4 regions of the Paraburkholderia sp. BL27I4N3 genome follow, and region 4 is predicted to be linked to each of the others. Evidence: riboswitches for the same ligand, from Rfam matches in the RefSeq annotation. Region 4 holds a riboswitch; each other region holds the start of a gene.
What was found. A riboswitch is a leader RNA that binds a small molecule or an ion and turns the genes downstream of it on or off. The one in region 4 is predicted to bind cobalamin.
Positions count from the first base shown of each region.

Region 1 (5,679 bases), 3.9 Mb from region 4:
AAGACGTGGATACCTGTCGCAGCGTACAGCTTTCATCGTTTGACCTCTTCCCCGAGTTCTTTCAATCATCGGGGATAGTCGTTGGATAGTCAGCAGGACTATTTCGCAATAACGCTGGGAAATGTCAGCGACGTCCAGTTGCATTGACGGTTATCTACCCCGTCCTGAGCATGTTATGTATCGTGCATCGACACGGGCCATCGGGCTGGCGTCGGCGCAGGCAACGAGAGAGTGTCCGCAGATCAGGAGGGGAATTGTGCCGACATGCAGAATCAATGCGCGGGTCGTGTACGCAGCCGTGACATCGGACAAATCCGGGAACGCGCAGCAAGCGACAAGATGAAAAAGGGCGACCGGAGTCGCCCTGAATGGTCACGCAAAACACCTGCCGTGTCCCAATGATGCGGACAACCGGAGGCCGTGTGCCAGCAACCAGGTTGTTAAATTCGAACGGAACAGATGTTTGTAGCTCTTGAGCGTCGCGGGCGAATTTATCCACAGAAATTGTTCGCAAGCCTGTGGATAACCACCCCACAACCGCCCCAACTCCTTGACGCAGAACCCATCTTGACCACTGCGCGCAAACTGCGGAGAGCGAAGCACGGCAAGCAAACCGCCGAGCGCAACCGCCGAAGCGGCCGCACTCGTCATGCCAATCAAGCCGACTTCACCGCCGACCGCCCCGCCACCCGCATCAACGCAATCCGCTCGACCAGTGCGCCAAACAGCAGCCCGATCGTCGCCCACATAATCGCCTGCATGCCGAGCGCCGCGACGCGGAATTTCCACAGCAGCACCGCCGGGAAAGCCTCCGGCACTTCGTTGATCGCGGGCATCGACAACTGCACCGCCGCGATGATCACGATGAACACCACCGCCCCCACGATCGAGCCGTTCCACGCGCCAAGTTTCATCGCCGCACGGCGCCGCACCTTGAGCGAGAAGACCATCGCCGCCAGCGAGATCGCAATCATCAGGAAGAACAGCCCCGTGCGCGTCCCGATCGTCTCAGGGTCGCCGACCGAGGGCGGGTTCGCCGGATACTTCAGATTCGGCACGATCGCGAGCGCAATGAACGCGCCAAGCGCAAGCCATGCGGACAACGCGCGCGGGCTCAACGCGCCCACTCGGCCATAAGCGTAAGCGAAGACCAGCGAGAACAAGCCGCCGAATGCCGCGCCGTAAGTCAGCACGCCAGTCAACAAGCCGATACCCCGCTGCGTGTCGCGGCTCACCATCTCAGGCTCGGGCGCCTCGCCTTTCGCGGCGTCGGCCTTTTCTTCGAATGAAATCGCCTGATTGACCTGCGGCTCGCCCACTACCCGGGCGAATCCGAACGTGAGGAGTCCCGCGACGATGCCAGCAAGCATCCCGCGTACCAACAATTTACCCACCATGGTCGACTCCGTTAGTGGCAGGGAAAGCCGAGCAGATGGCGGCCGTCGTGCACGAACTCATGCACGTACATGCCCGGCACCAGCGAGGTGGCACCCTGTTCCGCACCCACGAAGTAAAGCGCGAGCAGCAACAGCAAACCGCCGAACACGACCCAGGGCAGCAACTCGCGCAGCGGAATCGGCGTGGGTTGAGCAACAGGCTGATTGGCGGGATCGAAAACAGCTTCGGTCATGATGGACATCTCCTGGGGTAACGCGCCCCGATAGTCATTGCAGAGGATTGGTGCGAAGCTCAGGTCTGGCTTTCGGCTTGTGCTGCCGATTACAGTGGCGCGACCGCGCCGGGCTCTCACCGGCTTCCGCGCTTCGCAGTCCCGCTATTCTACGCGCTAAACTTCGGCACCCGGCAACGCAAAACACACGTTTCATGCCGCCGGCGTTGGGCTTCGGGACGTGGCTTGATAGGACATGAACGGAATGGACACAAGGCTGTTACTGGTCAGCCACGCATCGACCGCGGCCCAGCGCGCAGGCCGTTTTCCCGCCGACGATTCACTCGACGCCCGCGGCCTCGCAGAAGCCGAAGCCCACGCCGCAGGCTTGCGCCTGGCGGTCGCGGAAGACGCGCCGGCTTTCGTCAGCCCGGCCGCCTGCGCGCGCGAAACGGCGACGGCGCTGGGCCTCACGGCGTCGGTCGACGCCGGCCTGGCGGATCTGAACTACGGCGCATGGCAAGGACGGCGGCTCGCCGACCTCGCCGCCGAAGCGCCGCAAGACGTCGCCGCATGGACGCGCGATCCGGACGCCGCGCCTCACGGCGGCGAGTCGTTCAGTCAACTCGTGAAACGGGTACGAGAATGGCTCGAAACGTTGTTAGACGGCGGGACGGATCGTGCATCGAGCAACGTGATCGCCATCACCCACGCGCCCGTGCTGCGGGCAGCGATCGTGTATGCGCTCGGAGCATCGCCCGTCGTATTTCCGCGTATTGAAATCGCACCGCTTTCGATCATCGAGTTGCGGCGATCATCGCGTGGCTGGACATGGTGGCCGGCGACACACTAGCCGCTCTCGCCGGGCGGCTTATTTACCCGACACCACCAGACGCAGCTTGTTCGACCCGGTCGGCGTCAGTGTGATATCGGTCCGCTTACCCTTCGCGCCCAGATAAAAGTGCTGACGTCCCGGCGAATTCTGATCGTGCGTCGCGTCGGGCAGACACGATGCGACGTCCGCCGCGACAGCTTGCAGCGCGTCGGCATTCGATCCGGCGTCGTGATGCGGCGTCCACGTGCATTGATAGGCACCGTGACTCGCCGAACATTGCGCGTCGTCGCCGTAAGGTTGCGCGACGCCCTTGCCGTCGTCCGACGTCAATGACGCGAGCCCGCCAGGGGCCGCCGCGACGATCCGCTTCAGGGATGTGCAAGGGCTAGGCGCATCGTCGGCATACGCACCGCCGGTCAGCAAAACACCCAGCGACGCAGCGGCGAGCGCGGTGGCAAGCAATCGGGTTCTGTTCATGTCGACGCGGTCCTTGAAGTCACTCGCAGGTACCAGCGCGGTAGCACGCTTCATGCCCATGAACGCGGATTACTCAAGACCGCGCTTCAGTCACCGTCATTACAATCCAGTACCGAACAAAGCCGCCAGCCCCTGCGCCGACCCGAAAATCCCCTTGGCATCGTGCCCGACACCATCGATCACAAACGTCCGATGCTTCGCCAATCCTTCGGGATGCCGCAACGCCATATAGCGCGCATAAGCCAGCCCGCGCCCGAGCCGGTGTTCACCCTGCGCCAGCGCGGCGCACGAACGGTCGAGAGCCGGATGCCGTGGATCGCAATCCGCGCCGCCGAGCAGCACGGTCACGTCACGTTGCGCGTAACGCGCTTCGAGCGTGGCCGCTGAAGCCGCGTCACGAGAGTAAGCGGGCAAATCCTCGAGCCCATACTTCCAGCGATTGAACGACGGACACCTCGCCTGATCGAACGCCGCAAACTCGCCGGACACAGCGGACGCAACCGACCCAATCGGCCGCATTGCATCGAAGTACACATACGACGAAGGATTCGCGACCACATAGCGCAGCGCGATACCGCGCGCCGCGAGGGACGCCTCGTCTCGCGCTACTACCGCGTAGCGCTGCACGACCTGCGCGCCGCCCGAGTGTCCCGCGATCACCACCTCGGCGAGCGATGCGAACTGCTCGCGCGACGCCAGCGTGTCCACAATCGCGTCCAGCACATCGAACGAACTGATCGGCGCGGGACCTTCGGCGTTCTCGCCGGCCATCCAGCTCGTCCAGTCCCAATGCAAAGTGGACGGCGGCAGCTCATGCGCGTCGACATCCGCAGTCGCGAGAAACTGCGGCACGATCAGCAGCGTATCGGCCGCGCTGCCGCCGGCAAGCGCGCACGAACGCTGCGCGAGTTCGAAATACGTGTCGCCGTTGCGCAGGCGGCCATGAATCAGAATCACGGCGCGTTGGACATCGCGCGTCGGCGCGAGCCAGTCGCCGTTGGAAAACACCGGCACGGTGCCGCTGCCGGCTCGCGTCGTGACGCTCAGATGCCGGCTCGCCACGACCGCGACCGGATGTTCATTCGGCGCGCGTTCGTCGTCTGTGATGAAAGGCTGGGTCATGCAATAGGCTCGTGGTCGATCAATGAGTGGCGGGTCTAGCCGCCGCGCCGCTCGACATGCGTCCGGCGCGCGTGAAGTACACCATCGCGAGCGACACGAAGCCGGCAAAAATCAGGTAAAACGCGGGCGTGAGGCTGCTGCCGGTCACGCGCGTCAAGCCGGTGATGGTGAGCGGCGCCATGCCGCCGAACAGCGTCACCGCAATGTTGTACGACAGCGCCACGCCCGCCGAACGGCTGCGCACGGGGAACAAGGTCGCGAGCATGCCGGGATGCGCGCCGGACATCGCGGCGAGGAACAGCGTCGCGATCATCTGCGCGATGAACAGGTGCCCCGGCGTCGGATTCGTCACGACGAAGTGATAAAGCGGATACACGCAGACCATCCACGCGATCACGATGGGATAGAACAGCCGGTATGCGCCATAACGATCGGCGAGCTTGCCGGACAGCGGAAACAGAAACAGATTCAGCACACCGGACACGAACGCGCCGAGCAACGCGGTGGACAACGGCAAATGCAATTGCCGTTCGACATACACCGAGAGATAGGAATGCCAAACATAATTTGTCGCCGCGCCGACGATAATCACACCCATCGCGCAAATCGCCGCGTCGCCGTTGTCGCGGAAGAACTGGCGGATCGTGACGCGCAGCGGTTTTTCCTTGTGCTCGAGCAGGCGCTCGAACTCCGGCGACTCGGCCACGCGATGCCGGATATAGAAGCCGAACGGCCCCGCCAGCGCGCCGAACAGAAACGGCAAACGCCAGCCCCACGCCACCAGTTGCTCATGCGTGAGCTGCGTGGTCAGCAGATAGCCGACGCCGGACGACAGCAGCAACGCGAACGCCTGGGCCGACATGTTGAAGCTGCCGTAGAACATCTTCTTGTGCGAGGGCGCGTACTCGACCAGCATCGCGGAAGCCGTCGCGAACTGTCCGCCCACGGATAGCCCCTGCAATAAGCGCGCAAGGACCACCAACAGCGGCGCAGCGATGCCGATGCTCGCATAGCCCGGCGTGAGACCCATCAGCAATGTACTGGCCGCCATCGAAATGATCAGCAGCGAGAGCGCCTTGCGTCGTCCCGCGCGGTCCGAGTAGATGCCGAGCAGAATGCCGCCGATCGGTCGCACGATAAAACCGACGGCAAACGTCGCAAGCGTCAGCATGATCGACACGAAGCCGCTGCCGCCGGGAAAGAACACTTGCGCGATGATCTTCGCGAAGTAGCCGTAGATCAGAAAGTCGAACCACTCGAGTCCATTGCCGAGCACGGAGGCGAAGATCGCGCGACGCACCATCGACGGACTCAAGCTGTTCGGTGCATCGGCTCCAGCCGCGACACCGTCGCGCTGATTGAAGGTCGCTTCGCTCATTGCCCGCATCCCGAAGTGTCGAACATTGCTGACAGCGCGCATACCGACGTCAACATGCGCGCACCGTCGTGCCCCACGCCCGGCACGATATGAAAGTGCTGCTTCAGGCCGTCTGGATGACGCGACTGGATATACCGGTAGTACGCTTCTGCGCGCGCCACGCGTTGCGGCCCTTGCGCTTCGGCAGCACAGGTTCTGTCGAGCGCGCTCTGCTGCGGATCGTCATCAGCGCCGCCGACGAGGTAGTCGACCCGGCGC
Region 1 covers NZ_QREJ01000001.1:7,337,540-7,343,218, reverse strand. Annotated here, with positions in the region: gene B0G71_RS33295 (CbtA family protein) at 657-1,397, opposite strand; gene B0G71_RS33290 (CbtB-domain containing protein) at 1,409-1,630, opposite strand; cobalamin riboswitch at 1,669-1,811, opposite strand; gene B0G71_RS33285 (histidine phosphatase family protein) at 1,875-2,462, shown strand; gene B0G71_RS33280 (hypothetical protein) at 2,481-2,921, opposite strand; gene B0G71_RS33275 (alpha/beta hydrolase) at 3,021-4,043, opposite strand; gene B0G71_RS33270 (MFS transporter) at 4,063-5,421, opposite strand; gene B0G71_RS33265 (alpha/beta hydrolase) at 5,418-5,679, opposite strand, start outside.
Region 1: linked by a shared signal. The riboswitch ahead of B0G71_RS33290 (CbtB-domain containing protein) and the one ahead of B0G71_RS15455 (TonB-dependent receptor domain-containing protein) in region 4 are both predicted to bind cobalamin.

Region 2 (5,679 bases), 1.8 Mb from region 4:
ACATGTTCTGAATCGCGCACGCCACCGACGCGAGGTCCATCTCCGGCAGCGTGCGCCGGCCGAAGATGTGGCGCTCGCGGCCGTCCATCAGCGCCATCACCAGCAGTTCGCCGCAGTCCAGCATGCCTTCCACTTTCAGCTTCATGAACTCTTCGCGGCGTTTGCCGAGCGCATCGGCGGTGGCGAGCCGTTCGCTTTCCACCGCATCGTGCAAGGCCGTGCGCAGCGCGGGATCGGTGATCCGCGCGATCCGCCACGGCTGCATGAAGCCGACGCTCGGCGCGTGATGCGCGGCGTCGAGCAGGCGCTGCAGCACGGCCGGATCGACCGGATCGCGCACGAAATGGCGCATGTCGCGGCGTTCGTAGATCGCGCGATAGACGGCGTCGCGCTCGGAATCGTTAAAAGGCTTCGCCATGGAACAGGGCGGCCGTGAAGGCCGGGTTGGAGGGCCAGTAAGCGTGCATGTAAGTCGCCACGATCGAGCCGGCGCGATAAATAGCCTCGCCGGGCGCGTCGCCCTGCGGCCTGGTGGCCGAGCGCAGCGGCGTGAGCGACGTGTTCAGCTTCGAGTAGTGAAACGTGTGGCCGGTCATCGGCCCATGCAGGCTGTCGATCTGCTGCATGCCGAGCGCGGTGAAGCGCGTTTGCATGGTCGCGTGGCCGGGCAGCAGGCCGAGCATCGGTGTGGTTACGCCGTGCGTGTCGGTGAGTTGGTCGAGCAGATACAGCATGCCGCCGCATTCGGCGACGAGCGGTTTGCCCGCCGCCGCGTGCGCGTGGATGCTAGCCGCGCTGTGCGTGTTGCCGGCTAGCGTGGCGGCGTGCAGTTCCGGGTAGCCGCCTGGAAGATACACAGCGTCGGTGTGTTCCGGCAGCGCTTCGTCGGCGAGCGGCGAGAAGAAGGCGACTTGCGCGCCGAGTGCTTCCAGCAGCGCGACGTTCGCCGGATAGATGAACGAGAACGCGGCGTCGCGTGCAATGGCGATCGTCTTGCCGTCAAGCAGGCGCGGCAGGATCTCGGGTGTCGGCGTGCCGAACTCGACAGGCGGCGGCAATGCGGCGAGCGCGGTGCGGCCTAGAGTGTCAGCGGCGTGATCGAGGCGCGCGTCGAGGTCGTCGATTTCTTGCGCCTGATGCAAGCCGAGGTGACGATCGGGCAGTGCGATTTCATCGCTGGCGGCAATGTGTCCGCACCAGCGCAAATCTGGCGGCAACGCTTCTTCCAGCATCTGCGCATGCCGCGCGGAGCCGACGCGATTGGCGAGCACGCCGTAAAACGGCACCTGTGGCCGGAATTGCGCGAGACCGAAGGCGACCGCGCCGAAGGTCTGCGCCATCGCCTTCGCCGAAATCACCGCGAGCACCGGCACGCCGAAGACGGTGGCGAGATCGGCGCTGCTCGGCGTGCCGTCGAACAGACCCATCACGCCTTCGATCAGGATCAGGTCGGCTTCGGCGGCGGCTTGCGCGAGCAGCGTGCGGCAGGCGGTTTCGCCTACCATCCACAGATCGAGCGAGAGGACCGGCGCGCCGCTCGCGCGCGCCAGAATCATCGGATCGAGAAAGTCCGGTCCGGTCTTGAAGACGCGCACGCGTCGCCCCAGCCGCCGATGGTAGCGCGCGAGACCCGCGGTGATCGTGGTCTTCCCTTGACCCGAAGCAGGCGCGCTGATGAACAGGGCGGGGCACGCGGCCATCGCTCAGAACTCCACGCCGCGCTGCGCTTTCACGCCTTGCTCGCGATACGGATGCTTGACGATGCGCATTTCGGTGACGAGGTCGGCGGCTTCGATCAATGCGTCCGGCGCGTGACGGCCGGTGACCACCACATGCAGCATCGGCGCGCGGGCGGCGATTACCGACAGGACTTCATCGAGCGGCAGGTATTCGTACTTGAGCACCGTGTTCAGTTCGTCGAGGATCACCATCTGGTACTCGCCGCTTTCGATCATGCGGCGCGCTTCATCCCAGCCTTTGCGCGCGGTCGCGATATCGGCGTCGCGGTTCTGCGTGTTCCAGGTGTAGCCGTCGCCCATCGTGACGAAATCGCAGTTGGCGATCGCGCCGAGAAAGTCGCGCTCAGACGTGTGCAACGCGCCCTTGATGAACTGCACCACGCCGAGACGCATGCCGTGGCCCAGCACGCGCACGGCCATGCCGAATGCGGCAGTAGTTTTGCCTTTGCCCGTGCCGGTGTTGACGATCAGCAGGCCTTTTTCGACGGTGGCGTTGGCCTGTTTTTTCTCGTGGCCTTCGCGGCGGCGCTCGGTCATGCGTTGATGTGATTCGGGGTCGGTCTTCATGGCAGGTCCTGTTGCTGTGTGTCGTTGTCTGGGTGTTCGGCGCGAGCGGCGTGAGCGGTGGTTGAGGCAATCGCCACGGTGACGCCGGCATAAACGGTTTTGCGCACGAGGAGCGTGGCACGAGGCGCATGGCCTATGACAGATTCACCGAGCCCGGCTGTGGCGTCGGCCGCCGCGCCAAGCAGCGCGCACGGCTCGCAGACGCCGTCCACGCCGAGATGCTCGCGCACTGCCGCCGAAGCCACCGCGACAGGCATCGCCGCGATCTGTTCAAGGCTGAAGAACGTCAGCGGCAGCGCATGACGTGCGCAGAATTCGAGGAGGCCCGCTTCGCGGGCTTTGATGTCGAGCGAGGCGACGGTACGGATTTCGTCGAACGAATGCGTGCCGAGCGCGGCGCGCACCGCAGCTTCGATCTGCTCGGCCGAGCTATGCAAACGGCAACCGATGCCGACGCTCAGCGTTTTCATCGCGTATCCGTTCCGTCCGCTGGCGGCGTTGCAGCGCGTTCCGCATGAGCCGCCTCACGCGCCAACGCGAGCGACGCCACGCCGCCGATCACCACGATTGCCGGCGACCCGAGACCAGCACGCGCGACGATGTCGGCAAATTCACCAAGCCGCGCCAGCGCGTGGCGTTGCTCGGGACGGGTGGCCGATTCGATCGCCGCGCACGGCGTATCGGCGCTCATGCCAGCCGCGAGCAGCGCGCCGACGATATCGTTGAGCCGCCGCATGCCCATGTAGATCACGAGCGTCATGCGCGTGGCCACGAGTGCGGCCCAGTCGGGCTCGCCGCTGCCCGCGCCGTGCCCGGTGACGAACACGACGCCCTGCGCATGATCGCGATGCGTGACCGGAATCCCGATCGCCGCGGGCGCCGCGATTCCCGCCGTGATGCCGTTGACGACTTCCACCTCGATACCGGCCGCGTGCAGCGCCTGCTGTTCTTCGCCGCCCCGGCCGAACACGAACGGATCGCCACCTTTCAAACGCGCGACGCTGCGCCCGGCCCGCACATGTTCGAGCATCTGCGCGACGATGCCTTCCTGCGGTGTCGACGGATGACCGCCGCGTTTACCCACGTAGACGACCAGCGCGTCAGCGCGCGCGAATTGCAGCACTTCAGGATTCACCAGATCGTCGACCAGCACCACGTCGGCTTGCGCCAATGCACGGGTGGCCTTGATGGTCATGAGTTCGACGTCGCCGGGGCCGGCGCCGATCAGCCAGGCGCGGGTCATCGCGGCGTGCACGGCGGGCGCCATGTCGTGACAAGCGGGAAAGGGTAAAGCGCGAAGGGTCGCCAGACGGCGGACGTTGGGGTCATGCAGTGCTACGGATTCAGGCATGGCGCAATGCGTGGTTCGTAGCGAGTTTCACACGAAACTCGCCTACGCGGACACTCTGCGTCGTGCTTTAGCGCCTTCGCATCCGTCCCTCGCGGATTCCGGCGTCCGGCGGCGGGATGTTGCCCTGAGGTTCGCCGCCTCCGCGTCTGGCCGGTATCCGGGCTGGCGGCCTCACGCGCTTTGCCTTCCCGTCCGCATTCGCTGGAAATTGCCGGACAGTGGCTTAAAAAAACGCATGCGCGGCGCAAGTCGATTAAACATCGCGCCGCAGGTCGCTTACCGTTGCGGGGACAGCACAGGTTAAGCGCAGGGCGCGCTGCCTGTTTCCCGTTTAACTGCACACGCGAATGCATGTGCGGGCACCAAACGCGCGCATACGATAGCACATGGCGCCCCGTCCGATAAGCGCTTGCGGCCTGGGGTTTCCTTGACGGCACCGAGCGGCGGGCCTACACTCGCACGCACTTTGGTGCTCGTGTGCGCGCTCGTGCGCATGCAGTTAAACGGGAAACAGGGTGCCCACCTGCCATGGATCGGGCCAACCTGTGCTGCCCCCGCAACGGTAAGCGAAATGTGGTGCTAACTGCCGTGTCAAACGCAGTCGGTTAGCGCCGCGGAGCCGGCTTCGATGTCCACGCGCAAGGCCGCGTCGGCATATCACCACTGGGCGAGAAATCACTCGTCCGGGAAGGGGAAGCGGCGCTTTCGCCAGCCCGGATACCGGCCAGATAACGAAGGACGAACGCCGCGGGGATGCGGCGCTACGTTCATGACTCATTCCCGCTTTCTGTTTTTCTGTTGTCGCGGCAACGCCGACTTTCGTCCCCGTGTTTTGTTATGGTCGTGGCTGGCCGGGCGTCTGCTCCGTTTGCCTCGGCATACGCTGAAAAACACGCCGGCGTGCACGTGCAACTCTACGGATGGACCTCACGATGCAAACTCAAATGCGCAAGATCCCCGTCACCATCGTCACGGGCTTTCTCGGCAGCGGCAAGACTACGCTGCTGCGGCATATTCTTCAGCATGCGGGCGGCAAGCGCATCGCGGTGATCGTCAACGAATTCGGCGAACTCGGTATCGACGGGGAAATCCTCAAGGGTTGCGGCATCGGTTGCGATGAAAACGGCGTCGAAACCGAAGGCCAACTGTATGAACTGGCAAACGGCTGCTTGTGCTGCACCGTGCAGGAAGAGTTTTTCCCGGTGATGGAAAAGCTCGTGGAGCGCCGCGAGCAGATCGACCACGTGCTGATCGAGACGTCGGGTCTGGCGTTGCCGAAGCCCTTGGTGCAGGCGTTCAACTGGCCGCAGATAAAGAACAGCTTCACCGTGGATGCCGTGGTCACCGTGGTTGACGGCCCGGCTGCGGCAAGCGGCCAGTTTGCGGATAATCCGGTCGCCGTGGATGCGCAGCGCAAGGCCGATCCGAATCTCGATCACGAGTCGCCGCTGCACGAGCTGTTCGAAGACCAGTTGTCCGCGGCCGATCTGGTGATTCTGAACAAAACGGACTTGCTCGACGACGCGCAGCAAAGCGCGGTCGAAGTTTCGATCCGCGAAGAAATTCCGCCGCAAGTGAAGATCGTTCGCGCACACATGGGCCAACTCGATCTGCATACCTTGCTGGGCCTCGAAGCGGCGTCGGAAGACACGATCCACTTGCGCCACGATCACCATGGCTCCGCCGACGACGCCGACCACCATCATGACGAGTTCGACTCCGTGGTCGTGCAGGCGAATGCGTCGTCGCGCGAGGCGGTGATCGCCGCGTTGCAACAACTTGTCGAAACCAACACGATCTATCGCGTCAAAGGCTTCGCGGCGCTGCCGGGCGCGGCGATGCGTCTGGTGATTCAAGGCGTTGGGCGCCGCTTCGACAGCTATTTCGATCGACGCTGGCAGGCCGGCGAAGGCGGCCCGAGCCGCTTCGTGCTGATTGGTGAAGACCTCGATCAGCCGGCGTTGCAACGTGCGTTCGACGTGGCGCTGGGCATGCCGTCGAGCGTCGAAGCGCAGCAGGCGT
Region 2 covers NZ_QREJ01000001.1:5,181,524-5,187,202, reverse strand. Annotated here, with positions in the region: gene bluB (5,6-dimethylbenzimidazole synthase) at 1-418, opposite strand, end outside; gene B0G71_RS23645 (cobyrinate a,c-diamide synthase) at 402-1,700, opposite strand; gene cobO (cob(I)yrinic acid a,c-diamide adenosyltransferase) at 1,704-2,306, opposite strand; gene B0G71_RS23635 (cobalamin biosynthesis protein) at 2,303-2,776, opposite strand; gene cobA (uroporphyrinogen-III C-methyltransferase) at 2,773-3,549, opposite strand; cobalamin riboswitch at 3,788-4,039, opposite strand; cobalamin riboswitch at 4,108-4,401, shown strand; gene cobW (cobalamin biosynthesis protein CobW) at 4,590-5,679, shown strand, end outside.
Region 2: linked by a shared signal. The riboswitch ahead of cobA (uroporphyrinogen-III C-methyltransferase) and the one ahead of B0G71_RS15455 (TonB-dependent receptor domain-containing protein) in region 4 are both predicted to bind cobalamin.

Region 3 (5,679 bases), 2.1 Mb from region 4:
ATGCGCTCAGAAGACGCCAGCAATGCCGCGAGCGACAGCGGCGCGAGACCCTGCGCGTCCAGTGCCTCGCGCACGCGTGTCGCGATCTCGCCATCCACGGCCGTGACCGCTGCGACCACGCTGCGTGGATGAATCACCAGCTCGTCTTCGCGCCCGTCCCATGCACGCGGCGTCACGCGAATCGCAAGACGCGCCGAGTCGGAGCGGGGCAGTTGCGCGTCATCGAGCCACGGCGCTTCGCCTTCGATGCGCGTGCTCTCGCCGGCCAGCAGGTCCGACACGAAGCGCTTGCCCTGGCCGAGATCGGCGAGCGTATAGCCCTCGGGCGGATTCAACACGCAAGTGCCGAAACGCAGTTCGCCGCTCGTCGTGATGGCCGGTGGCACAGCCAGCAGCGCGGCAATCTCGCGCGCCATCACATTGACGCCGGCGAGACCGCCGAGCAGCGGCACGACCGCGCTGCCGTCTTCGGCGACGGCCAGCACCGGCGGCTCGACGCCCTTGTTCGACAACGACGGAGCGACACAGCGAATCACGATACCCGCCGCGCACAATGCGACGATCGGCGTGCCGCGCGCATACAGTTCCCGCAGATGCGCGCCGAGTTCGCTGTACGGCACGTCCGCCTCGACGCGTCCCTGCAACGCATGCATCTGGCTGCCTGCGTACAGCGACTGGATGCGCCGCGCCGTCGCCAGCGCGCCCGCGCCGAGAATGACTATCGCGGGTGCGCTCATCCTTGCCATTTTTCCCCCGGCACCACGAGTAGCGAAAAATACGGCGATGCCATCGGATCGACTTCGGCGAGCGGCACGATGCGCTGATTCCCCATCGTCGCGCGTTCGACGTAAAGCGCGCGGTCCGCGAGACCGAGTTCGCCGAGCACGCGCCGCACCTTGTCGAAGTTGCGGCCGAGTTTCATCACGACGGCGGCATCGGCATCGGCGAGACGGCGGCGCAATTCGTCTTCGGGCAACACGCCCGAGAGCACCGACAAGCTTTGATTGCGATACACCAGCGGCGCGCCGAGCACGGCGGCGCCGCCGAGCATCGAGCACACGCCCGGCACGACTTCGCTTTCGTAGCGCGCCGCGAGCCGGTCGTGCAGGTACATGTACGAGCCGTAGAAGAACGGATCGCCTTCGCAGATCACGGCGACGTCGCGGCCCGCGTCGAGGTGTGTGGCGACGACTTGCGCGGCGGTGTCGTAGAAGTCGGCGATGATCGCTTCATAGGAAAGCGGCGGTTCGAGCGCTTCGGTGGTCACGGGATAAACGAGCGGCAGATGCTGCTGGGCATCGTGCAAATGCGCCTCGATGATGCTGAACGCGTTGCCCTTCTTCCCCTTCGCGACAAAGTACGCGACCACCGGCGACGCCTTTAGCAAGCGCAGCGCCTTCAGCGTGATGAGTTCCGGGTCGCCGGGGCCGACGCCGAGGCCGAACAAACGTCCTTGCACCGTCATTTATTCGACCTCCGTGGCGAGCGCGTTCACGGCGGCCGCCGCCATCGCGCTGCCGCCGCGCCGGCCATGCACCACCACGTAGGGCACGCCGCGGCTGTCGTCCGCGAGCATGGCTTTCGATTCGGCCGCGCCGACAAAACCCACTGGAAAGCCGAGAATCAGCGCGGGTTTGGGCGCACCGGCGTCGAGCATATCGAGCAGGTGAAACAGGGCGGTCGGCGCATTGCCGATCACGACCACGCCGCCCGCCAGCTGCGGCCGCCACAATTCGAGCGCCGCCGCCGAACGCGTATTGCCGAGTTCACGTGCGAGCGACGGCACGTCTGGATGCGTCAGCGTGCAGATGACCTCGTTGTTCGCCGGCAGCCGCGCGCGCGTGATGCCTTGCGCGACCATGCCGGCATCGCACAGGATCGGCGCGCCTTGCGCGAGCGCCGCGCGGCCCGCCGCGCCCGCGCCTGCGGAAAATTGCAGATCGTCGATCACATCGACCATGCCGCATGCGTGGATCACGCGCACCGCGAGTTTTTCGAGGTCGGCGGGAATGCGCGACAAGTCGGCCTCCGCGCGGATCGTCGCGAAGGATTGGCGATAGATCTCCTGACCGTCGCGAATGTAATCAAGCATCGGTGTCACTCCGGGCGAGGCGTTCGAGCAGGTCGGCGGCCTCGCCGATCGTCAGTTGGCGCGCGACGCACTGGCCGAAGCCGGGCCGGCCGTCGCGCCGATAAAGGTCGTACAGGCCGGGCGCGGCGGCGAGCAGCGTGAACGGCGCGCAATGCGCGGCGGCGCACGAGCGCGAGCAGCCGCTCAGATGCACGTCCACGCCGGCTGGCAGCCGAGCCGCGAGGCGCAACGCGTCGCTCTTGGTGTCGGCGAGGCCCTTCACGCAGCCGCTCGATCCGGCGCACGCGATCAGGTGCGTAATCGCGTGTGCGGGATCGCAGGCGAGACCGAGGGCGTTCAGGCCGGACAACAAGGTCGGAACGGCGTGCGTGGCGATGTCGGGTAATAGCACGCTTTGCCAGGGTGTCAGGTGAAGCGTGGCGCTACCGTGCTGTTGCGAAAGCGTCGCGAGTCCCGTGAGTGTGTCTGCATCGAGACGTCCTAGCGGTGGCTGACCGCCGACGTGCCACGCTCCGGGCTCGCGTTGGGCGTGGGCGCCGAGGCGAAGGTTGGCGTCGGCTGGTGTAGCGCGATGCCAGTTCGCGAGATTCGCGTTTCGCGTTAGCGGGAAGTCGAGATATTGCTCGGCGTGATGCAGTACCGCGTCGACGGAATGCGGCGCGGTTAGCAGGTGGCGCATGCGTGTGGCGTCGGCGGCGGCGAGGTCGAGGAATGTCAGGAGCAGCGCGCGTACCAGGGCCGGGACTTGTGAAGGCAGGATTGCGGCTAGTGCGCCTGTGTTGTTCACGCCCGGTTTTGCAAGCGCGGTGCTTTGGCGTTGCATAAGCGCGCCGGCATAGGCGCTCACAGGCGGACAACCCGCGAACCCGAACACGAACCGCACGCCGTCCGCCTCTTGCGACGCCGCGAGCCACACATCGTGCGGATGGTCCACTCTCGCGAGCCGTTCGCCGCCGTCCAGCAACAGTGCGAATTTCGGCGACAGCGCCGCGAAACGCGCTTCGCTTTGCAGCATAGCGAGCAACTCGGCGCACAGCGGGCGTGTGTCGAATAGCGCGAACGGATCGCGTCCGGCAGCGGGGCTGATCATGACGTTGCGGACGTCGTCGGCTGCGGCTGCGGCGGAGAGTGCGTGGGCAGTGCCCACTCGCTGCGCTGCTGCGTCCGGGGCTTTCGAGGCCCATTCATTCACTGCGTTCGCGGCTTCGGCATCTGTAGCGCTCTTCGCGTCTGCGTTCACGGCGCTGGCGGCAACTGCATTCACAGCGTTGGCCGCCGCCGTGTTCCCAGGGCCCGCCACGCCGTTCGCCGGCATCGGCCCAAGACCCGCGTCGATCAAAGCCGCGATCAAAGCCGCCTCTTCACCGCGCTTCACGCCACGCACCTGCACATTCGCGCGATTGGTCAACTCGATCACCCCGCCCGCGTGCCGCGCGCTAGCCTCCGCGATCGCCCGAGCCTGCGCCGCGCTCAATTCGCCGCCGGGCGGTTTGATCCGGCAAATCCCGCCGTCGCGCGCGGCAACGATGCGCAGCAGCCCCGGACACGCCGAGGGCCGCAGCGTGGCGGCCGCGTCGGATAAAACGGTGGAGGGCGTTGCTTGATTCAAGACGGACACCGGGTTTAGCGTCGCGCGACGGCCCGAGCATGCCGTGAGGCGGGCATGGCTGCGGCATCGGTACACCCCGCCCGATGTTGGCTGGCACGAACAGTCTCGCCGGCAGGTCTCCTGGCTGGCAGGTCATGGTCCGCCGCGGCCTTCCCGGTCGAACCAGTGGCGTGGAGCGCAGGCGGACTCGCTGCATACAGTTGCGGGGGCAGCCACAGTGGCACTGTGTTCCCTCTTCGGCCCCGAAGGGCACCGGCGGCTGTATTATGCCTTTTTTCGAACAGCACAACGAGGCTGGACGCTTTGATCGGCGTGGCACAGCGCATTATTTGAAGACACAGAATGAGGATGGATGCATGCCCGCGTGGCTGACGGTGGTGGGCATAGGCGACGACGGCTTCGCCGGCTTGGGGCGGCCCGCGCGGCGGGCCTTGCTGGAAGCGTCGGTGGTGTACGGCGGCGAACGTCATCTGGCGATGCTGCCCGCGTGTCTCGCCGCGCGCCGTGCCGCCTGGCCGCGTCCCTTCGATCTCGCACCCTTGCTGGCCGAGCGCGGCGCAGCCGTGTGCGTGCTGGCGAGCGGCGATCCGATGCTGTTCGGCGTCGGCGCGACACTCGCGCGGCAATTGCCGGCAGGAGAATTGCGGGTGCTGCCGGCGCCGTCGTCGTTGTCGCTGGCGGCCGCGCGGCTCGGCTGGCCGTTGCAGGATGTCGCGACGGTGTCGCTGGTGGGGCGGCCGTTGCCCACGCTGAACGCGCATCTGCATGACGGCGCGCGCATGTTCGTGCTCAGCGCGAACGGGCGCACGCCCGCGGCGCTCGCGGCATTGCTGAACGCACGCGGTTACGGGGCGACCCGCATGAGTGTGCTGGAACACCTGGGCGGCGAACTGGAGCGGCGCATCGACGGCCGCGCGGATCAGTGGTCCGCGGGCGAGGTGGCCGCGTTGAACCTGATCGCGCTCGACTGCCGTGCTACCGAAGGCGCGCCGCGTCTGCCGCTGACCTGCGGTTTGCCCGACGATGCGTTTCGTCACGACGGCCAGTTGACCAAGCGGGACGTGCGCGCGATCACGCTCGCGCGCCTCGCGCCGACGCCCGGCGAATTGCTGTGGGATGTGGGCGCGGGCAGCGGCTCGATCGGCATCGAATGGATGCGCGTGCATTCCACCTGTCGCGCGATTGCGATTGAAGGGCACGCGGAACGGCAACGTTTCATCGAACACAATCGCGATGCGTTAGGTGTGCCGGGGCTGCAACTCGTGGCGGGGCGCGCGCCTGAGGCGCTGCAGGGGTTGCCAGTGCCGGATGCCGTGTTCATCGGCGGCGGCGTGACCGTGCCGGGCGTGCTGGAGGCATGCTGGGCAGGTCTGCGCGAAGGCGGGCGGCTGGTCGCCAATGCGGTCACCTTGCAAGGCGAGGCGGTGTTGGCGGCGTGGCGCGAGCGGCATGGCGGGACGTTGACACGGATCGCATTGGCGGACGCGCAACCGCTTGGCGGATTCGATACGTGGCGGCAGGCGTTGCCGATCACGCTGCTGGAGGTGACGAAGCCGGCGAGCGGCGAGGGCGTGAACCTCGTGGGAACCGAAACCGTGATTAACGCGGCGAATGCGGCGGATGCGGCGAATGTGCCGAATGCCAGGCGTGCCGCAAGTGCCGGAAGCGGTATGAGCGCCACGAATGTCGCCAACTCGACGAAAGCGACGAACACGGCCGGCGCCACCCCCACCGACCCATCCCCCGAACCCTGATGCGCGAAGAAACCCCCGAACAACCCGCGCCGCTGCGTAGCGGCTACACGACCGGCAGTTGCGCCACCGCGACGTCGCTGGCGGCGGCGCGTCTGTTGCTCGCGGGTGTCGTCAGCGAAGTGGCGGAGATCGTGTTGCCGAAGGGCCAGCATGTGCCGATGCCGCTGGTGTTCTGCCGCCTGATCGGCAATGGCGATGAAGGCGCGGAAGCCGGCACGATCAAG
Region 3 covers NZ_QREJ01000001.1:5,508,130-5,513,808, reverse strand. Annotated here, with positions in the region: gene cobJ (precorrin-3B C(17)-methyltransferase) at 1-737, opposite strand, end outside; gene B0G71_RS25115 (precorrin-2 C(20)-methyltransferase) at 734-1,465, opposite strand; gene B0G71_RS25110 (precorrin-8X methylmutase) at 1,466-2,092, opposite strand; gene cobG (precorrin-3B synthase) at 2,085-3,710, opposite strand; cobalamin riboswitch at 3,794-3,973, opposite strand; gene cbiE (precorrin-6y C5,15-methyltransferase (decarboxylating) subunit CbiE) at 4,058-5,455, shown strand; gene B0G71_RS25095 (cobalt-precorrin-5B (C(1))-methyltransferase) at 5,455-5,679, shown strand, end outside.
Region 3: linked by a shared signal. The riboswitch ahead of cobG (precorrin-3B synthase) and the one ahead of B0G71_RS15455 (TonB-dependent receptor domain-containing protein) in region 4 are both predicted to bind cobalamin.

Region 4 (5,679 bases):
TGTCCATGGGCCAATGGCTGTCGCTGCCGATGATCGTCGTCGGTATCGGCATGCTGGTGTGGTCTTATCGCCGCGCGCGCCACGAACCGGCGCAGGCGGTCAGCGCGAACTGACCGCTACGGTTTATCGTGGCGAGTGGTCAATGAGAAAAGCCGCGCGAGCGGCTTTTCTTTTACTGCGTCGAAGCAGTGCTTCTACCACCAGGAAGCGTTATTTCATCTGCACCGAGCCGGACACATTGACGGTTACCGTCGACGTTCCGCCTTCGATCGGCACCGGTGCCGCGGCCTTTGCGTCGGCGCCCATGGCGCGCGCGCTCATCATCATCACCGGACGCGGCATCACGCCGTTGTGGCCGACGTTGACCTCGCGAATCGAATAACCGCTGTAGCCGAACGCCTGCGCGGACGAAGCGGCCTGCTCGCGGAACGACTTGATCGCTTCGCCGGTGAGCTTCTGCTCCGCCGCGCGCTGCGCTTCAGGCGAGAGCGAGAACTGCACATTGCCGACCTGCATGATCGATGCCATCTGACCCGCGAGCTTGGACACCGCGGCGAAGTCGTGCGATTCGAGTACGATCTCCGTGCGGCCGCGCCATGCGGAAATGCGCCCGTCACGGTCGGTGGACGGATAGATCGAGAACGAGCCCGTGCGCGCCGTCACGCCGCTCACACCCTTGGCTCTTTGCAGCGCCGAATCGGCGCGCTGGTTCAGCGTTGACGTGAGCGCCGACGGATCGCTCGCTTCCTGCTCGTAGAACAGCGTGATATCGACGACGTCTTGCGGCACTTCAGCGCTGGCCTGCGCGTTCAACGACAGCACGCCGGCCGGCTGATATTGGCCGGTGCTTTGCGCGCGTGCCATGGCCGGCGTCAGTGCGAGCGCGGCGGGCGCGGCGCAGACGAGGGCGAAAGCGAGTGCACGTGCGGTGTTTTTCGTCATTGTTGGACTCCTTGCTTGAACAGGTTGTGCACGATTGGTGCAACCGCCGCGCCGTGGCATGGCGTTTGCGAGATCGTTAGGCGCTTGTAACCTGAGCTTGGTTCCCGGGTTTGACGTTGCTTTAACGTTTGCGTGCGCACAAATACACGCCACGCATTCATCAGGCATGCACGATCAGGCGAGCCGCTTGGTGATGAATCGCCATTCGGCCTCGGTCACCGGTGTAATCGACAGGCGGTTGCCTTTGGCGAGCACGCGCATGTCCGCGAGTTCGTCGTGCTCGCGTAACGCGGCGAGCGGGATAAGCGGAATCTTCTTCTTGAACACCACATCGACGAGCACCCAGCGGGGCGTTTCCTGCGACGACTTCGCGTCGTAGTAGGGACTCTTCTTGTCGAACTGCGTCGGGTCGGGATACGCAGTGGACGATACCTCCGCAATGCCCGCGATGCCAGGCTCCGGACAGCTCGAGTGATAGAACAGCACACCGTCGCCGACCTGCATCATGTCGCGCATGAAATTGCGCGCCTGATAGTTGCGCACGCCGGTCCACGGCAATGTGCGATGCGGTGCCTTGGCGAGATGGTCGATGCTTGCTTCGTCCGGTTCGGACTTCATTAGCCAGTAGCGCATGAATCGAATTGAACGTTAAGGGGTTGAAGATGCGGAAGAAATCGGCCAACAAAAAACAGCGCCCAAAGAAAAACGGCACCGAACCGAAGTCCGATGCCGTTCTAAATAAGGTCCCCGCCTTAGCCGCTAGGCCGGCATCCTGAACCGGGGGTTCAGAATTGGTCGCAGTTAGCAACACTTCGGGTACATCAGACAGAGTGACGCGCACACCCGTGCTACAAATTTCCGCAACCGTGCACATGGCATTGGTTCAAGGAATATATGACCTTGGCGAACCAGGCAGGGAAGCTAAACCGATGAAGCTGAAAAACGAACTACCGATTGAACTCAAACGTTTGCTGAATCTTGCACACCTTGTGCTCACACATTCCGTTTGAATCCGCCGCCGATCTCAGGACCGGCAGCACGATAACACATGTACCTTATTGCACGCTGTACTGCTCAATCACAGTACCTAGTTGTTCGTTCATTTGATGCATTGTACGCCGGATTTCTTCAGCGGGAAATGCTTCTCCGTGTCTCACGCTCGATTGCAGTCTAAGCAGTTCCGATGCCAGCGACAGCGCAGCCATGACGGCAATGCGATCCGTGCCGCGCACGTTGCTGTTATTGCGGATCTTCGACATTTCGGCGTCGACGCGTGCAACCGCTTCGAGCAGCGCCGCTTCCGTTTCCGGCGAGCAGGCGAGGCGATAGGGCACGCCGAGAATCGATACTTCGATCTGCTTGGTGGTCATGCATTTTCTCCGTGGCGGGTCACGTCGCTCCCGGCTTCGGCAACTTGCTGAGCCGGCTCGAGCAGATCGAGCTGGTTGTCCGGCTCACTGTGCGCGCGCGCACGCGGCAGCTTCTCGAGGATCGCGTTCAGGCGCACTTGTGCGTCGTCGATCTTCGCCGAAAGCGCGTCGCGTTCCGCCTGCAGCGCGTTACGTTCCTCGCGCAGCATTGCAAGTTCCGTGCGCGTGGCTTCGGCGTCGGCGCGCGATTGCGCGAGTTGCTCTTCGAGCGCGAGTCGCGCCTCATTGTGGCGCTGGCTGATCGCGATCAGCTTGCCGATATTTTGTGAAAGTGTTTCGAGTTCGGTGAGCATCTGCTGCGTCCTCTAAAGACATCGCATTTTAGCGCGGAATGTCGCAGGTTCCGACAATTGTCTCGTTTCGAGACGTAACAACATCGCTTTGTGCAGGCTTTTTATCGACCATATGATGAAAAAGTACTCACGCGTCGGACAAGAGCCTGCACTTAACAGAACACATGGCCTGCGATCTCACCATTCTTGACGGACTCCGAGGCCGCTCCTAAACTGCCCGCACTCTGGTGCCCGCGTGCGGCTTTTTTTCAACGGCCCACGCAGTTAAACGGGAAGCAGGGCGCGCGGTTCATCTGGATTCATCTAAACGCGCCAACCTGCGCTGCCCCCGCAACGGTAAGCGACCGCATTCGTCATGCAAGTCGATCCCGCTCGCGAGCTGGAAGTTCAACTCGCGAGTGTGCCACTGCGCGTCTCGCGTGGGAAGGCGGGATCGATGCGTCGCCAGCCCGGATACCGGCCAGAGGGAGAGGCACGTCCCGCGCGAAAATGTTAAATACGCGGGCGCCTCGTTACGCATCGGCCTGCGGGGAAGCGGGCCGCGCACGCTATCCACAGGACGTTCACCCCATGCTGTCCCCCTTCGCCCGCGCGGTGCTGCTCGCCTTTGCGAGCCTGCCGATCGTCGTGCACGCGCAAGACGCGTCTTCATCTTCTGCTTCATCTGCTTCGTCTCCGTCGGCGGATTCTTCGAGTTCGGTGTCCTCTTCGGCGGTGCTGTCGCCCGTGGTGGTGACCGCGGATCGCACGCCGCAAGCGCTCGCCGACACGATCCCGCAGACCTCGCTGTTCGATCAGCAGGATATCGCCGACACCACCGCGACCGATTTGCCGGGCCTCCTGCAACTCGCGCCCGGCGCGCAAATCTCGCGCACAGGTGGCCCCGGTTCGACGACGAGCCTCTTTTTGCGCGGCGCGTCGTCGACGCAATCGCTGCTGCTGATCGACGGCGTGCGCGTCGATTCGGTGAGTCTGGGTGCGTCGCAACTCGCGCAGATCCCACTCGACCAGATCGATCACGTGGAGGTGGTGAACGGCAACGTGTCGGCGTTATACGGCTCGGGCGCGATCGGCGGTGTGGTGCAGGTGTTCACGAAAAGCGGCGGCGATCACCCGCCGCGTTTCAATTTTTCGCTCAGCTACGGCAGCTATCACACGCAGACGCAGCAGGCGGGCGTGAACGGCGCATTGGACAAGGACGGCAACACGACCTTCAGCATTTCGCTCGCGCGTTCGAAGGACGACGGCTTCTCGTCGCTGAATACGAAGGAGGCGCCCAGCGCCAATCCGAACGCGAACGGCTATCTGAACGAGAGTATCTCGGCTTCGCTGCGCCACAAGTTCAACGACAAATGGGACGCCGGCGCCAGCTACTTGCAGTCGAATGGCAACAACAGCTACGACAACGCGTACGGCGTGCCGACCGATCTGAACAACCTGTATAGCAAGGTGCGCCAGGTCTCGGTGTTCGCGAACGGCAAGCTGACCGACTGGTGGACCACGCACTTCATCGTCGCAGAAGGCGACGACCGCAGCGTGTCGAACACCAACGGGGTGTACAACGGCCGCTTCGATACAGACAATCGCCAGTACACATGGCAGAACGATTTCGCGCTGGCCGCGCAGCAGAAACTGCAGGTCGGCTATGAGCATCTCGATCAAAGCCTCGATTCGGACACGTTCGCGGCGCCGGACCGTCATGTGGATTCGGGCTTCGTCGGCTATACGGGACGCTTCGGGCGCAACCAGTTTCAGGCCAACGTGCGGCGCGACCAGTATTCCGATTTCGGCGGAGCGAACAGTTACTATCTCGGCTACGGTTTCGACATCACCGGCCATTGGAAGGTGACCGCAAGCTATTCGGATTCGTTTCGCGCGCCGAGCTTCGACGATCTGTACTATCCGATCAGCGGCAATCCGGCGATCCAGCCGGAGCGCAGCCATTCGATCGAAGCCGCGCTGCAGTACGCATCGAATGCGCTCGGCGTGATGCGCCTTTCCGCATTCCAGACGCGCTATTCGAATCTGATTAACTACGAGCAGGTGACGCCCGGCATCTATCTGGCCGAGAACGTCGGGCATGCGAAGGTGCAGGGCATCGAAGGATCGTGGAGCGGCCATGTCGGCAAGACGGACGTGCGCGCGTCGCTGACGCTGCAAAATCCCGTCGACCTCGACAACGATGCCGACCTCGTGCGGCGCGCCCGGCGCTTCGGGGCGCTGACGGTGAACCGCAGCATCGCCGGGTGGCGGGTGGGCGGCGAGTGGATCGTGAGCGGCCCGAGCAACGACAGCAGCGGCAAGCTGGGCGGCTATGGCGTGGTGAATCTGTCGGCGCGCTACAACATCACGAAAGCATGGTACGTGGCCGCGCAAATCCAGAATCTGTTGGACAAGGACTATGAAACGGCCTACTCGTATAACTCGCCACGGCGTGGTGCGTATCTCACGGTTGGTTGGCAGCAGCAGTAACGCTTGCGCCTCCTCGTTGAGTTCGCGCCGATGAATCGCCACGCGAGTTCGATGCCCGCCACGTTGCGCGTGATGAGCGCGAAGCGCGCGGCCGCGATCTGGCTGGCGCTCGCCCTGATTGCGGCGGCGGTGCTGATGGCGTCGCTCGCGCTCGGCAGCGTATCGCTCGCGCCAATGCGCGTGCTGGCGGCGCTGATGCCGTCGCATGCGCCGTCTGTCGGCGCCGCCGACCTGACTGCGGAAATCGTCCGCACGTTGCGATTGCCGCGCGCGGTAGCCGGCTTTGCCTGCGGCGCGTTGCTCGCGTTGGCCGGCGCCTTGCTGCAGGTGCTGTTGCGTAATCCGCTGGCCGAGCCTTACGTATTGGGCGTATCGGGCGGTGCGGCGAGCTTCGCGCTGGTCGCGATGATCGCCGGTTGCGCATGGTGGATCGTCGACGCAAGCGCATTCGCCGGCGCGTTCGTGTCGATCCTGCTGGTGCTCGGCCTCGCGCGCCGCGAGTTGTGGCGCGGCGAACCGCAGGACACGTCGCCGCGTTTGCT
Region 4 covers NZ_QREJ01000001.1:3,393,321-3,398,999, reverse strand. Annotated here, with positions in the region: gene lgt (prolipoprotein diacylglyceryl transferase) at 1-113, shown strand, start outside; gene B0G71_RS15480 (SIMPL domain-containing protein) at 211-942, opposite strand; gene B0G71_RS15475 (EVE domain-containing protein) at 1,117-1,575, opposite strand; RNA gene ssrS (6S RNA) at 1,683-1,864, opposite strand; gene B0G71_RS15465 (cell division protein ZapA) at 1,998-2,312, opposite strand; gene B0G71_RS15460 (ATPase) at 2,309-2,665, opposite strand; cobalamin riboswitch at 2,874-3,145, shown strand; gene B0G71_RS15455 (TonB-dependent receptor domain-containing protein) at 3,236-5,137, shown strand; gene B0G71_RS15450 (iron ABC transporter permease) at 5,168-5,679, shown strand, end outside.